Regions from separate parts of the Variovorax pasteuri genome, predicted to be linked through region 1. Evidence: predicted binding sites of a transcription regulator. Region 1 holds the regulator's gene; the other holds the start of a gene.
The links. Region 1 encodes NrdR, which represses ribonucleotide reductase genes. Its sites were predicted from a motif close to CACNANATNTNGTG; they were not measured.
Positions count from the first base shown of each region.

Region 2: a site for NrdR is predicted at 3,764-3,777, ahead of ACSFBM_RS21585 (ribonucleoside-diphosphate reductase subunit alpha). Genes of this name have one in related genera too.

Region 1 is NZ_JBPJZS010000001.1:1,264,247-1,271,715, reverse strand. Features, by position in the region: gene ACSFBM_RS05995 (lytic transglycosylase domain-containing protein) at 78-914, shown strand; ZMP/ZTP riboswitch at 947-1,071, shown strand; gene glyA (serine hydroxymethyltransferase) at 1,113-2,357, shown strand; gene nrdR (transcriptional regulator NrdR) at 2,379-2,822, shown strand; gene ACSFBM_RS05980 (GspH/FimT family pseudopilin) at 2,830-3,423, opposite strand; gene ACSFBM_RS05975 (type IV pilin protein) at 3,411-3,836, opposite strand; gene ACSFBM_RS05970 (pilus assembly protein) at 3,833-7,219, opposite strand; gene ACSFBM_RS05965 (pilus assembly protein) at 7,378-7,469, opposite strand, start outside.
Region 2 is NZ_JBPJZS010000006.1:65,073-72,541, reverse strand. Features, by position in the region: gene ACSFBM_RS21590 (ribonucleotide-diphosphate reductase subunit beta) at 1-541, opposite strand, end outside; gene ACSFBM_RS21585 (ribonucleoside-diphosphate reductase subunit alpha) at 766-3,681, opposite strand; gene ampD (1,6-anhydro-N-acetylmuramyl-L-alanine amidase AmpD) at 4,031-4,645, opposite strand; gene ACSFBM_RS21575 (sigma-54-dependent transcriptional regulator) at 4,632-6,185, opposite strand; gene ACSFBM_RS21570 (two-component system sensor histidine kinase NtrB) at 6,190-7,469, opposite strand, start outside.

The DNA of each region.
Region 1 (7,469 bases):
CCAATCCAAGCGCCGCTGCCTTCATCCCTCGCCTTCACCGGCGTTGCGTTTCGGGTGCCGCACAGAAAGGAAGAGCGATGAACAAGGCGTTTGATGCCACAGCCCGCGGGCTAAGGACCTTCGTGTCCGATGTGGCAGACGGCTTTTTTGAGATCACCCACAACGGGTTTGCACTGGTCGGTCTGGCCATCGTGTTCGCGGCCCTCGCCCTCGTGGCGCGGCCCGACCTGCGCAAGACCGGCGAGGAGCAACTGATGGGCTGGCTGCAATCGCGCAAGCCGGCACCGGAAGCCACCGACCTGGAGCCGACCGCCATCGAGCGGACCACGGCCGCGAGCCCCAGCGACCTGCCCAAGCAGCAGGCCGCCGTGGCTTACTGGCTGAGCAAGAAGTACCGCGTGGCCGCCGAGCCGCTGAGCGTGCTGGTGGCCGAGGCCTACGGCATCGGCAAGCGCACGAAGATCGACCCGACGCTGATCCTCGCGATCATGGCCGTCGAGTCCAGCTTCAACCCGTTCGCCCAGAGCCAGGTCGGCGCACAGGGCCTGATGCAGGTCATGACCCGCGTGCACGGCGACAAGTACGAAAGCGCGGGCGGCACGCTCACCGCCTTCGACCCCGTGACCAACATGCGCGTGGGCGTCAAGGTGCTGCAGGAATGCATCGCCCGCGCCGGTTCGCTCGAAGGCGGCCTGCGCTACTACGTGGGCGCGGCCAACCTGGAGGACGACGGCGGCTACGCCGGCAAGGTCATGGCCGAGCACGAGCGCCTGCTGCAGGTGGCCAACGGTCGCGCGCCGTCGACCACGGTCACGCCGCCGGGCGTGCGTGCCCAGCCGCTTCCGGTGGTGGCACCGGCCAAGCCTGAAGAAGCCGAGCCGGCCAAGGTGGCCCTGCTGTCTTCCGTCTCCTGACATTCATCTTGCCGGGTGTGGTGCGCTACACTCGGCGGGTACGCGACTGGCGATAGGCGCAGCACCCGCCAAGGTGCCCCGCGCTGACGTGGAATACCACTGGGAAGCGTGCCGCCTGACCACATCGGGCGTTCAGCCGTTCGCCTGGGCAGCCCTTGTTTGGTTGAAGAACAAGGACCTCGTCTTCAAAGGACTGCCATGTACCAACGCAATATCCTGGTCGAACAGACCGATCCCGAAATCTGGGCCGCAATTCAAGCCGAAAACGCGCGCCAGGAACATCACATCGAGCTGATCGCCAGCGAGAACTACGCCTCGCCGGCCGTCATGGCCGCCCAGGGCTCGCAGCTCACCAACAAGTACGCCGAAGGCTACCCGGGCAAGCGCTACTACGGCGGTTGCGAGCACGTCGACGTGGCGGAGCAGCTGGCCATCGACCGCGTCAAGCAGCTCTTCGGCGCCGACGCCGCCAACGTGCAGCCGCATTGCGGCGCCTCGGCTAACGAAGCCGTGATGCTCGCCTTCCTGAAGCCTGGCGACACCATCATGGGCATGAGCCTGGCCGAAGGCGGCCATCTGACCCACGGCATGCCGCTGAACATGAGCGGCAAGTGGTTCAACGTCGTGAGCTATGGCCTGGACGCCAACGAAGCCATCGACTACGACGCGATGGAACGCAAGGCGCATGAACACATGCCCAAGCTGATCATCGCGGGTGCTTCGGCCTACTCGCTGCGCATCGATTTCGAACGCTTCGCCAAGGTGGCCAAGGATGTGGGCGCGATCTTCATGGTCGACATCGCCCATTACGCCGGCCTCGTGGCCGCGGGCGTGTACCCCAACCCGGTGCCGCACGCCGACATCGTCACCTCCACCACCCACAAGAGCCTGCGCGGCCCGCGCGGCGGCATCATCTTGATGAAGTCGCAGCACGAGAAGGCCATCAACAGTGCCATCTTCCCGGGCCTGCAAGGCGGCCCGCTGATGCACGTGATCGCCGCCAAGGCCGTCGCGTTCAAAGAGGCGATGGCGCCCGAGTTCAAGGCCTACCAGCAACAGGTGGTCAAGAACGCGCAGATCGTGGCCGACACCCTCACCCAGCGCGGCCTGCGCATCGTGAGCGGACGCACCGAAAGCCACGTGATGCTGGTCGACCTTCGCGCCAAGGGCATCACCGGCAAGGAAGCCGAAGCAGTGCTGGGCAGCGCCCACATGACGATCAACAAGAACGCGATCCCCAACGACCCCGAAAAGCCGATGGTCACCAGCGGCGTGCGCATCGGCACCCCCGCCATGACCACGCGCGGCTTCAAGGACGAAGAGACCCGCGCCACCGCCAACCTGATCGCCGACGTGCTCGAGAACCCGCGCGATGCGGCGAACATCGACGCAGTGCGCGCCAAGGTGCACGCGCTGACGAGCCGCTTCCCTGTCTACCGCTGATCGACCCGAAGACCTGACCGCATGAAATGCCCTTTTTGCGGTCATCTTGAGACGCAGGTTGTCGAAACCCGCGTTTCGGAAGATGCCGACTTCGTTCGCAGGCGCCGCCAGTGCGGCGCCTGCGACAAGCGCTTCACCACCTACGAGCGGCCCGACGTCAATTTCCCCGTGGTCGTGAAGAAGGACGGCAGCCGTGCCGATTTCGACTCGGCCAAGGTGCGCGCCTCGATGATGCTGGCGCTGCGCAAGCGGCCGGTGAGCATCGAGCAGATCGACAACGCCCTGCTGCGCATCGAGCAGAAGCTGCTGGCCAGCGGCCTGCGCGAAATCGAGTCGACGAAGGTCGGCGAACTCGTGATGCGCGAGCTCAAGAAGCTCGACAAGGTCGCCTATGTGCGCTTTGCCTCGGTGTACCGCAGCTTCGAGGACGTGGACGAATTCAGGCAATTGCTGCGCGACATCTGACGCTCACTCAGCCGCGCTCCTCTTTTTTGGCGGCCTTGCCGCAGACCCCGGTGCCGCAGTCTCCCTGCTGGTCCGGATTGCAGACCCGGGCCCGCCCCGATGCCGACACCACGATTGACGCCCTGCGGCCCGTGTCGGCCTTCAGCGTGAGACATCCCGCACCGAAGCCCGCACGGTTGGCCTGGCGCGAGAATCCGTTGCTGTCGTAGCGCACGCCCTGCGCAAATCCGTCGCCGAGCGATGCATCCACGCTGACACCGTCCGGTAACCCGTCGAAGCGGCGCAGCGTCGTGGGTGAATCGGGGCCGGTGGCCCCGCGCGCACCCGTTGTCACGACCCAGCCCCCGGACCAGTCACTGCCCGCGAGCGCGGTCACCCGCACACTGCGGGAACGCTGGATGGCTTCCATGCGCGCAAGGCTCAAGGCGGCATTGAAAGCCTGCGCCGCTCCGGCCAGGCGCTGGTTGAGCAGCAGTTGGCGAAAGCTCGGCATGCCGATGCCGGCGAGCACCGCCACGATGGCCACGACCACCATCAGTTCCAGCAGCGCGAATCCGCCCGCGGGCCCCGCCCTGCATGCCCCGGCGTTCACTGCCAGCACCTCGTGCGCTGCGTGCCGTTGCAGCCCTTGGCGCCCGTGCTGTCGATCCAGAGTGCGCCAACCTGCGGATCGGCATACGCGGGCTTCAGGCTCGCAGTCAGCCGGATGCAACTGTCGATGCTGCCGAGTCCCTCGCAGTTGCCGCTCTCGATGATGTACTTGCCCGCCGCACCGCCGCCGCTCGAATCGCCCGAATCCCCCGTGTAGTGCCGATAGCGGCCGGCCTGCGTGTAGTGGCGCTCCTGGTGCTGCATCTGCTGCATCAGGGCGGCGCGTGCCTCGCTGCGCCACCCTTGGCGCACGACGTCCATGTACGAAGGGTACGAAATGGCCGCCAAGATGACGGTGATCGCAACGACCATCATCACTTCGATCAACGTGAATCCACGCGCGCGATGCGCAGCCGCGTTCATCGCCTCGCCTCCCGGGCATCGACAACCTGGCGCCAGTTCAGGCGCCCTGCCACCTGCGAGACCGTGCCGCCCGCTACGGGCTGAGCCGTCGAGAAACCGCTCTTGCCGCCACGCCCGCCCGCCTGGATGACGGCCAGGCGGCGGGTGTGCGTACGGCGCCCGAACACGTCGGCGGCGCTGTAGACGCTCTCCCCCAACTGCACCACCTGCGGTGTGCCGGGAATGCCGGCGTCCGAGGGCACGCAGGTGCCGCCCTTGGACAGGCCGGTCAGGGCATTCACCGCGCAGCTGCGTCCGCCGCCACCGCCGCATGCCGTGGCGGGGGGAATGAGCGTGTTGAAGAACAGCAGGCCGTCGCTCAAGACGGGCTCGGCGACCACGCGCTCGCCCTTGTCTCGGGACTCGGGCAGGTCGAGATACCAGCCGCGCCGGGCAGAAGTCTTGCTGTCGAAGGCGCCGTATGCGAACGCGTCGCCGACGATGGAGAAGGGAGCCGATCCGCCGGCCGCCATCGCGCGCCGCGGCTGAAGCTGCGTGCGCGCGGCGCGCAGCCCGATGGCCTCGCCGTTGTCGTACACGCCATAGACCGTCTGCACGCCACGGCTCGAGCGGCCCAGGTCTTCCGGACTCACGAACTTGCCGGTGCCGAACAGCACGATCGCTCCACCGGACGGCCCGATGCCGACCTTCGGCGCCACGGTGATCGGCTGGCGCCTGGCGCCCTCGCCCCACGCGACCATCAGCGGCTGCTCCTTGAACGGCAACGCATTGCCCGCGCGCCACGGCGCATTGGCGGTGAAGGCGAACTTCCACAGATTGCCCTGCGTGTCGCCCGCGTACAGGAAACGCGTGACACCGTCGGCGCCCGCGTAGTCGCCCGGTGCGCCCAGGGCATTCACCACGGTGGCGTCCGTAGGCGCCGGCAACACGATCTTGTGGTAGTTCACGTCCAGCACCCACGGCGCGTTCGCGGGCTTGTCGAGCGACAACAGGAACAGGGCGGCGCGTTTTTCCGGGTTGGCGTTGTTGAAGCCGGACGGCACCACGGCAAACCATCGGTGCCTGGCCGGCTCGGTGCGCGTCGCCGCGGTGGTGCGGAACTTCAGGATGCGTGGCGCCTGTGTCTGGTGCCCCATGTCGGCGTCGTCCGCGGCGCCGAACTCCCACATCACATGGCTCGAGGAAAAATGGGCCGGGTTGCTCACGTCGAGCGCAAGCACACCGGTGGCACCGCCGCCCATGCCCGAGACCAGCACGCTTCGCCAGGCGCCGTCGGCCTGCTGCACATCGGCCACCGTCGCAGAGCCGTCGACGAGGCTCCGAGGCACATGGTCCGGCGAGGTGTAGGCCGCCAACCGGGGCAAGAGCGCGCGCGGCGCATAGGCGAAAAGCTCCTCGCCGGTGCGGGCCGAGAACGCATGGAGCATGCCGTCGCTGGCGCCGACGTACACCGCCGGAACACGGCCACCACGGCCTTCCGCGAAGAAAGGAACCGAGTGAGCCACGCGCCCCATGACGGAATCGCGCACGCGAAAGACGCCGCCGGCAACAGACGCCTCACGGCGCCGGTCGCCTCGCAGATAGGCCAGCCGATCGGGGCCCAAGTCATCAGATGCAGCCGGATCGGCATGGGACGTTGCGCTCAGGTGGCCCCTCGACACCCCGTCGAGCGCGCGCCATTCGAACGGCATGCCTGCGCCGGCCGCAGACAAGGTGAAGATCCGCCGGCTCGCCGGATCGCGCGCCGGCACGGCCGGTCTGGCCGCCGGGCTGCCGCTCAGCAAGGCGCCGGCGTCCCAATCGGGAAGATCGCGACGGCGCACGGCACCTGTGACGGCGTCGTAAGTCAATGGAAACGACAGCAGGGTGCCCGCCCCGCGCTGTCCCGCGGACTGGGACACAAAGAGACTGGAGCCCTCCTTCGAAAGGCCTGACGACGAGATCGCGCCGGCGCCCATGCCGTCCGCGTCAGGCTGCGCGGCCCGTGCCAAGGCCCGTCGCATCGCCGTCGCCATCTGCAAAGGCTCACCGGCAAGAAAGTACGTCCTGGGTTGTGGCTGGCCGTCTCCACCCAGGCCTTCCGACCACTCGGCATTGCTTTTCACATCCGGGCGGCCCAGCCCGTCGGAGGTCCGCAAAGGGTTGCCATCGCCGTTGGTGTCGACGAAGCCGCCGTACTTTGCTGCCAGCGAGAGCCCGCTGACGCGCTGCCCCGTGTCGATGACGAAGGTGCGTGCGCGCACGTCCGGGTGGTCGTCACGAATCGTCTGGGTGTTGGCCCGGTAGGCGAGCCCCACGATGCCGGACGGACGCGCCGAGGACAGCGCCTCGTCCTCCGCGAATGCGCCCACCAGGCGTTTCCAGCCACCGTCGTCGGGCCGGTCGTCGTGCTGTGGCGCATGCCCGATGACGACCACGTGGTTCTTCTGGCAACCGACCGCCACCGGGTCCGCCACGCCACGGCCAAGACCGATGCCCTGCAGGTAGCGCAGTGACTCGTCGAACAGCGTGCGAACGGCGTCGGGCTGGCCGTAGACACCGCCGCGGCCGACGCGATGGATCGCATCGACGACGCCTTTCGCCGGGCCCGGTCCCGTCTTGAAGACACCGGTGACGGCATCCCACTCCGCCTGCGTGTTGGCCACCTTGTCGAAGGCCGCATCGACCTTCAGCGGACCGGTGTGCTTCATCGGCGCGAGCAACGCACCGCCCGCCAGAGCGCCGAAGACCGAGAAGCGCATGTGTTCCGAATGGGTCTGGACGACGCCGACCGGCTTGTGATGGCCGCTCGGATAACGCAGGCACAGCGCGCCGCGTGTGGCCGCTTCGTCCGGGGTGCACACCGCCACGCGCGCCAGGTACGCGCCGTGACGCCGGTCGCTTCCGGGCTCGGCGCATGAACCCGTGGCGGAAGGCCCGACGAAGACCTGATCGCCGCAATTGTTGAAATGGAGGGCGTCGCCCGTGGTCAACGGCGTGAACAGTTCCGCGCGCGCCTTCAAGACCTTGTCGGGAAAGTGCACGCTGCGATAGAAGCTGGCTGGCAGTTCAGCCCGCCGCAAGACCGTTCGATCGACCTCGTCCACCGCGCGGTCGCCCCCGGTCAGCGCCAGCCGCACACCGTCGATGCTGGATGTCGCGGCCCAGTTCAACAGGTTGCCGCTCCATTGGCGGTTGCAGACGATTTCGCCGCCGGCGCCTTGGCCTGCCGTGGCCTCGCGCTTGAAGTAGCCGTCGGTGCTCGCGTAGCTGTAGCAGCCCATGGGGTCCCACAAGCCGGAGTGGCGCACCGTTGCGTCGAACTCGCCGCGGTAGGCTGCGCCGGCATTCGAGGCATCGAGCGCGATGTCGAGCACGACATTGGGATCGACGCGCGACGCCAACGAAGCCAGCGGCTCGCTCGGCAGTACCGCGTCGGGCGGCGTGGCGGCATGGGCGTGGGGGGCCGCGCAGATGGCGCAGATGGCGCAAATAGCGCAGAGTGCGCAGAAGGCCCGCACAGCCAAGCACGGAGTTCGAAGGCAACGCATCGATTCGCTTCTCACGAAGGGCAGCCGGAGCTGGCCGCCGGTTTGAACAAGGTGGTCTGCAAAACCACCTGCGTTTCTTCGCGCACGCCGTAGCCGATGGCCG
Region 2 (7,469 bases), on a different contig from region 1:
GGCGCAGCAGGAACTGGCGGCATTCGGGGGCCGTGATGTGGCGGTAGGTGCCCAGCACGATGTTGTTCGCGGCCAGCGAGTCGGCGGTCACGAAGAAGCCGAGGTTGCGCTTGACGATGCGGCGTTCGTCTTCGGTCAGGCCGTTCGGGTCTTTCCACAACGCGATGTCGCGCGTCATGTTCACTTCCTGCGGCATCCAGTGGTTGGCGCAGGTGGCGAGGTATTTTTCCCAGGCCCACTTGTACTTGAACGGCACCAGCTGGTTGACGTCGGTCTGGCCGTTGATGATGCGCTTGTCGGAAGCCTTGACGCGTTGGGCGACGGCGGGTGTTGCTGCGGCTGCGGGAGCAACCGAACGCAGCGGCGCGGCGCCGTCATCGAACGTGCCGACGGTGCGAAGAGCAGGTTGTGCAATCGACGAAGTCGGAGCATCCAACGAACGACCTGCGGGCGAACCGACGGTCGATGCGTTGTGGTGCTGCAATCCTTGTTGCATATCCTTTGATAAGGAGGGCTTGACTTCTTCGTCCCAGGTCAACATAGAAAAATCCAATGCTCAAATTATCGGAGTAACGATGTGAGTTGCAAAGTGCTCGTTCACATCGCACGCCATTTATGTGGTTGTTATGTTGCTCGCATGCATCGCGCGATGTCAGTCAATGCCGTCATTGAGTGAACGTCGAGTGTCTTTCGCATGCACCTCGCTGAATCGCTGAAGCGCCGCGCGCGCATTTCGAATGCATCGCGCGGCGCTTCACTTGCACATCACTGGCAGGCTTCGCAGGTCGGATCGTCCACACCGCAGAACGCGATGTCGGTGGCGGGCATCGCGCTCATCCGTGCCTTCGCGGCAGCCGCGGCGGCTTCGAGTGCGCTCATGCCCGAGGGTGCGTCGTTGCCCGACGACACCGCGTTGAGACGGCCCGATTGCACCGTCGATTTTTCAGCGTGCGTCGCGCTCTGCGTGCGCAGGTAGTACGTGGTCTTCAGGCCGCGCAGCCATGCGAGCTTGTACGTGTCGTCGAGCTTCTTGCCCGATGCGCCGGCCATGTAGATGTTCAGCGACTGCGCCTGGTCGATCCACTTCTGGCGACGCGAGGCGGCTTCGACCAGCCAGGTGGTTTCCACTTCGAACGCGGTGGCGTAGAGCGCCTTCACGTCTTGCGGCACGCGGTCGATCGGACGCAGCGAGCCGTCGAAGTGCTTCAGGTCCATGACCATCACGTCGTCCCACAGGCCCAGGCGCTTCAGGTCGCGCACCAGGTAGTGGTTGATCACCGTGAACTCGCCCGACAGGTTCGACTTGACCGACAGGTTGCCGAAGCAGGGTTCGATCGAGGCGTCCACGCCGATGATGTTCGAGATGGTCGCCGTCGGTGCGATGGCCACGCAGTTGGAGTTGCGCATGCCCTGCGCCTTGATCTTCTGGCGCAGCGCGTCCCAGTCCAGCGTGGACGAGCGGTCGACCTCGACGTAGCCGCCGCGCGCCTTCTCGAGCAGGTCGAGCGTGTCGATCGGCAGGATGCCCTTGTCCCACAGCGAGCCCTTGTAGCTCGAGTACTTGCCGCGTTCGCGCGCCAGGTCGGCCGATGCCGAGTACGCGTGGTAGCAGATGGCTTCCATCGACTCGTCGGCGAACTGCACGGCTTCCTGCGAAGCGTACGGAATGCGCAGCTCGTACAGCGCGTCCTGGAAGCCCATCAGGCCCAGGCCGACCGGACGGTGGCGCAGGTTCGAGTCGCGCGCCTTCTTCACGGCGTAGTAGTTGATGTCGATCACGTTGTCGAGCATGCGCATCGCTGTGGAGATCGTCTTCTTCAGCTTTTCCTGGTCGACCTTGCCGTCCTTCAGATGCTGCAGCAGGTTCACCGAACCCAGGTTGCACACGGCGGTTTCGGTGTCGCTGGTGTTCAGCGTGATCTCGGTGCACAGGTTCGACGAATGAACCACGCCGGCGTGCTGCTGCGGCGAGCGCACGTTGCAGGCGTCCTTGAACGTGATCCAGGGGTGGCCGGTCTCGAACAGCATCGTGAGCATCTTGCGCCACAGGTCCGAAGCCTGGATGGTGCGCGCGGGCTTGATCTCGCCGCGGGCAGCCTTCTCTTCGTAGGCGACGTACGCCTTTTCGAAGTCGGCGCCGAACAGGTCATGCAGGTCGGGCACGTTGGAGGGCGAGAACAGCGTCCAGGTGCCCTTTTCCATCACGCGGCGCATGAACAGGTCGGGGATCCAGTTGGCGGTGTTCATGTCGTGCGTGCGGCGGCGGTCGTCGCCGGTGTTCTTGCGCAGCTCCAGGAACTCCTCGATGTCGAGGTGCCAGGTTTCCAGGTACGTGCAGACGGCGCCCTTGCGCTTGCCGCCCTGGTTCACGGCCACGGCCGTGTCGTTCACCACCTTCAGGAACGGCACCACGCCCTGCGATTCGCCGTTGGTGCCCTTGATGTGGCTGCCCAGCGCGCGCACGCGGGTCCAGTCGTTGCCCAGGCCGCCCGCGAACTTCGAGAGCAGCGCGTTTTCCTTGATCGACTCGTAGATGCCGTCCAGGTCGTCGGGCACGGTGGTCAGGTAGCAGCTGGAGAGCTGCGAGCGCAGCGTGCCGGCGTTGAACAGGGTGGGCGTGCTCGACATGAAGTCGAACGACGACAGCACTTCGTAGAACTCGATGGCGCGCGCTTCGCGGTCGATCTCGTTCAGCGACAGGCCCATGGCCACGCGCATGAAGAAGGCTTGCGGCAGCTCGATGCGCGACTTGCGCACGTGCAGGAAGTAGCGGTCGTACAGCGTCTGCAGGCCGAGGTAGTCGAACTGGTTGTCGCGCTCGGCCTTCAGGGCGGCGCCCAGGCGGGGCAGGTCGTACTGCAGCAGCTTTTCGTCGAGCAGCTCGTTGTCCACGCCCTTCTTGATGAACTGCGGAAAGTAGTCGGCGTAGGCGGTGGCGCGGTCGACCGGCATCACTTCGCGGCCGATGATCTCCTTGAAGATCGTGTGCAGCAGCAGGCGCGCGGTGGCGAAGGTGTAGTCGGGGTCCTTCTCGATCAGCGTGCGGGCCGCCAGGATGGAAGCCTTGTAGACCTCGTCGAGCGGCACGCCGTCGTACAGGTTGCGCATCGTCTCGGCGACGATCGGCGCGGCGGTGATGCTGTCGCCCAGGTTTTCGCAGGCGGATTCGATCAGGCCCTTGAGCTGGTTCAGGTCGAGCTCGACGCGCTCGCCGTTGTCCAGCACGTGAAGCGCCTGCTGGGCCGGCATTTCATGCTCGCCCTGCTTGGAACGCTCCTGCGTGCGGCGTTCGCGGTACAGCACGTAGGCACGCGCGATTTCGTGGTGGCCGCCGCGCATCAGGCCGAGCTCGACCTGGTCCTGCACGTCCTCGATATGGAAGGTGCCGCCGCCCGGACGCGAACGCACCATGGCGCGAATGACGGCCTGGGTGAGCGTGTCGACCGTTTCGCGCACGCTGGCCGAAGCCGCGCCCTGGGTGCCGTGCACGGCCAGGAAGGCTTTCATCATCGCGATGGCGATCTTGTTCGGCTCGAAGGGCACGACCGCGCCGTTGCGGCGAATGATCTGGTAGTGGGCGAGGTTCTGGCCGGTGTGCGAGCCCGCGGTGTCGCGTTGCTGCTGTGGCGGCGTCGAGGGAACGGCGCGCGGGGTCGATTGGGGGTTCAGGGCTGTTTGCATTCGCTTCCTCTCGGTTGGCAATTCTTGTTGGTCGGCGATGCCTGGGTCGGCGTCGCGCCGGTGTGGATGACCGGACGGAGGACACTATATCTGGGGTGTCGGCACCCTACAAGCCACTACAGGTAGTGTTTTCCTTCGGATACACGCGCGGCCCGATTTTCATTCGGCAAGCGACAACGCCAGCGATGCCGCGTGGATACTGGCCTATGGTGTCCCAACCCGCATGGCGCTTGGCTTGCAGGCCGATTTGGGCTTGCAGCCCGCATGGTTGCTGGGTGCGGCAGTTGCAATCTGCGCGTCGATGCGCGTCAGGCTCAGCGCATCGCGTCGCGTCGCGCGATTGGAAAAATTAGCGCTGCACCACCTGCGCCGGAAACATCTGTGGATTCCAGCCGAGTTGTTTGCGCAACAGCCGCCAGTCGAAGCCGGCGCCCGGGTCGTGTTTGCGCCCCGGCGCGATGTGCTCGTGACCGGCGATGTACGCGATGGCGTAGTGCTGCGCGATGGCGGCGCACAGGCTCGCGAGCGTTTCGTATTGCGGCTCGTCGAACGGCTGGCCTTCCAGGCCTTCGAGCTCGATGCCGATGGAGTCGTCGTTGCAGTTGCCGCGCCCGCGCCACGACGACACGCCGGCATGCCAGGCGCGGTCGTCGCAGCTTACGAACTGCCAGAGCTCGCCGTTGCGCCGCACGAAGAAATGCGAGGACACCGCGAGCCCGCGGATCGACTGGAAGTAGGGGTGCGCGTCCCAGTCGAGCCGGTTGGTGAAGAGCTGCTGCACCGCGTCGCCGCCGTACTCGCCGGGCGGCAGGCTGATCGAGTGCAGCACGACGAGGTCGGTCTGCGCACCGGTGGGGCGGGGCCCGAAGTTGGGCGAGCGCAGCGCCTTCGCGAAGCGGTACCAGCCGGCTTGCCAGAGGCCGTCGTCGGCGGGGGCCTGCGCAGGGGTGTCAGTCGTCGGCATGGCTGCTCGCGCCATCGTCGCCGTTGGGTGTGGTGATGCCCAGCCGCGCGATGCGGTAGCGGATCTGCCGCAGGCTCATGCCCAGCCGCGCGGCGGCCGCGGTGCGGTTGAAGCCGCTCTCGTGCAGCGCGCGCACGAGGATCTCGCGTTCCTGCTGGTCGAGGTAGGCCTGCAGGTCGGAGGGCAGCGGCGGCGGCGCGGCCTTGGGCGATGCGGCCGGTGCGGCGGAAGCCGCGGGGGCGACCGGCGAGGGCGCGTCGAAAGCCGGCAGCAACGGCGCCGGCGCGGACGCCGCGGCCTCGGCGGCGGCCGTGAAGCCGCCCATCAGGTCCAGGTGCAGTTCGTCGCCGTCGTTCAGAGCCACTGCGCGGTGCAGCAGGTTCTCGAGTTCGCGCACGTTGCCGTCCAGCGGATGCAGCGACAGCCGGCGCAGCAGGTCGTGCGACAGGTGCGGCACGGGCAAGCCGCCGTCCTGCGCGATGCGCGAGAGCAGCGCGGCGCACAGCGCGGGCAGGTCTTCGCGGCGCTCGCGCAGCGCGGGCACCGCGATCTCGATCACGTTGAGGCGATAGAACAGGTCTTGCCGGAACCGCCCGGCCTGCACCTCGGCGTGCAGGTCCTTGTGGGTGGCGCTCACGATGCGCACGTCAACCGCGTCTTCCTGCGTCGAGCCGATCGAGCGCACGCTGCGCTCCTGGATCGCGCGCAGCAGCTTCGATTGCATGGCCAGCGGCAGGTCGCCGATTTCGTCGAGAAACAGCGTGCCGCCGCGCGCGGCCTGGAAGTAGCCGTCGCGGTCCTGCGACGAGCCGGTGTACGAGCCCTTGCGCGCGCCGAAGAATTCGGCCTCGAGCAGGTTCTCCGGAATGGCGCCGCAGTTCACCGCCACGAACGGGCCTTCGCTGCGCTGGCTGCAGGCATGCACCGCGCGCGCCACCAGTTCCTTGCCGGTGCCCGATTCGCCGCGCACCAGCACCGGCGCCATGCCGCGCGCCACTTTCGCGATGCGCGACTTGACGAGGCGCATGGGTTCCGAATCGCCCACGAGGCGCTCGAGCGCGGCGATGCCGGTGCCCGAGGCCATCACCGGCGCATCGAGGGTGCCGGCGGGCGCCGCCTGCGCGGCGCGGGCCGGCGGCGGCATCGCCTGGCGCGCCTGCACGGCGGACGCGACGACGGCGCGGAACTGCTTCAGGTCGACCGGCTTGGTGAGGTAGTCGAAGGCGCCTGCCTTCAGCGCTTCGACCGCGTTCTCGGCCGAGCCGTAGGCCGTCATGACCACGCAGCGCTCGCTGCGCTGGTCTTTCTGGATGCGGTGGATGATCTCCATGCCCTGGCCGTCGGGCAGCCGCATGTCGGTGATCACCGCGTCGAAGCGCCCGGCCTCCAGGTACTGCCACGCCTCCGACACGCTGCCCGCCGCCTCGACACGGTAGCCCTCGCGCAGCAGGGTCAGCTCGTACAGCGTGCGCAGGTCGGGTTCGTCGTCGATGACCAGGATCTGCGCCGGCCGCGGGGTGGAAGGGGGGGAAATGCTCACGGCGCTATTGTGTCAGCCGGTTTTCGCTCGCGGCGAAGCTGACGAAGAATTCGTTGCCCTCGGGCCCGCCCGGCACCAGTGCGCGCCGCTCGTAGCCGATGGTGGCGCCGTGCCGGCGGCACAGCTCGCGGCACAGGAACAGGCCGAGCCCGCTCGAACGGCTCTCGGAAGAAAAGAAGGGCTCGAACAGGTGCCGCTGCACCGCTGGCTCCAGCGGCGCGCCGTCGCTCCACACCATCAGGCTGGGGCGTGCGGTGGTGCCGCGCTGCAGGCTGGTCAGCACCTGGATCGAGCCTTCGCGCTTGCCGGCATAGCGTGCCGCGTTGTCCAGCAGGTTGACGATCAGGCGGCGCAGGTGCTCGGCGTCGAAGCGCACGTCGCTGCCCGGCGCATCGAGCGAAACCTGCACGCCCTGGCGCTGCGTCTGGCGCACCCATTCCTCGGCCAGCACCTGCACCGCGGGGTCGAGCACCACCTGCTCGCCGAGCGACAGCACGCGCTGCTGGCGGGCGCGCGACACGTCGAGCACGTCGTCCACGATGCGTGCCAGGCGCTGCGCGTTGTGCTGCACCATGCTCGTGAGCTTGCGGTGCGCGGGGTCGGTCAGGTCTTCGTTGAGCAGTGCGCTGGCCTGCGTGATGGCGGCCAGCGGGTTGCGGATTTCATGCGCCACCGCGGCCGACATGCGGCCCATGGCGGCGAGTTTCTCGGTGCGGATGCGCGCCTCGAGTTCGCGCAGGTCCTGCAGGAACATCACGCACAGGCTGTCGGCGCGCTGCTCGCTGGTGGGCGTGAGCCGTGTGCGCACGCGCACCTCGCGCGCCGCGCCGCGCGCCTGCGCCACCGGAATTTCCTCGGTCTGCGGCGCCCGGCGCGCGAAGGTCTGGCGCGCCAGCGCGGCCAGCGCGTGCCAGGCGGGCTGCGCATGCAGCGGGAACGGCAGCGTCAGCTTCGCCAGGCCCTGGCCCAGGATGGCGTCGGCGGCCGGGTTGGCCGCGTGCACCAGGCCTTCGGCGTCGATCACCAGCACGCCTTCGCTCAGCGTCTCGATCACCAGGACGTTGACCTGCGCCTGCATCTGCGCGCTGCTGCGGTTGCGCTGGGCCACCGTTTCTTCGCGCGCCAGCCGGCGGGCCAGTTCGTGCGCGAGCAGCGCCACCACGAACAGGCCGGTGCCGGTGAGCGCGGCCTGCACGAAGCGGCCCGAGGAATCGACCGGTTGCTGCAGCCAGTGCCAGCCCGCGTCTGCCAGCAGCAGCAAGGTGACGCCGGCCGTGGTGCCCA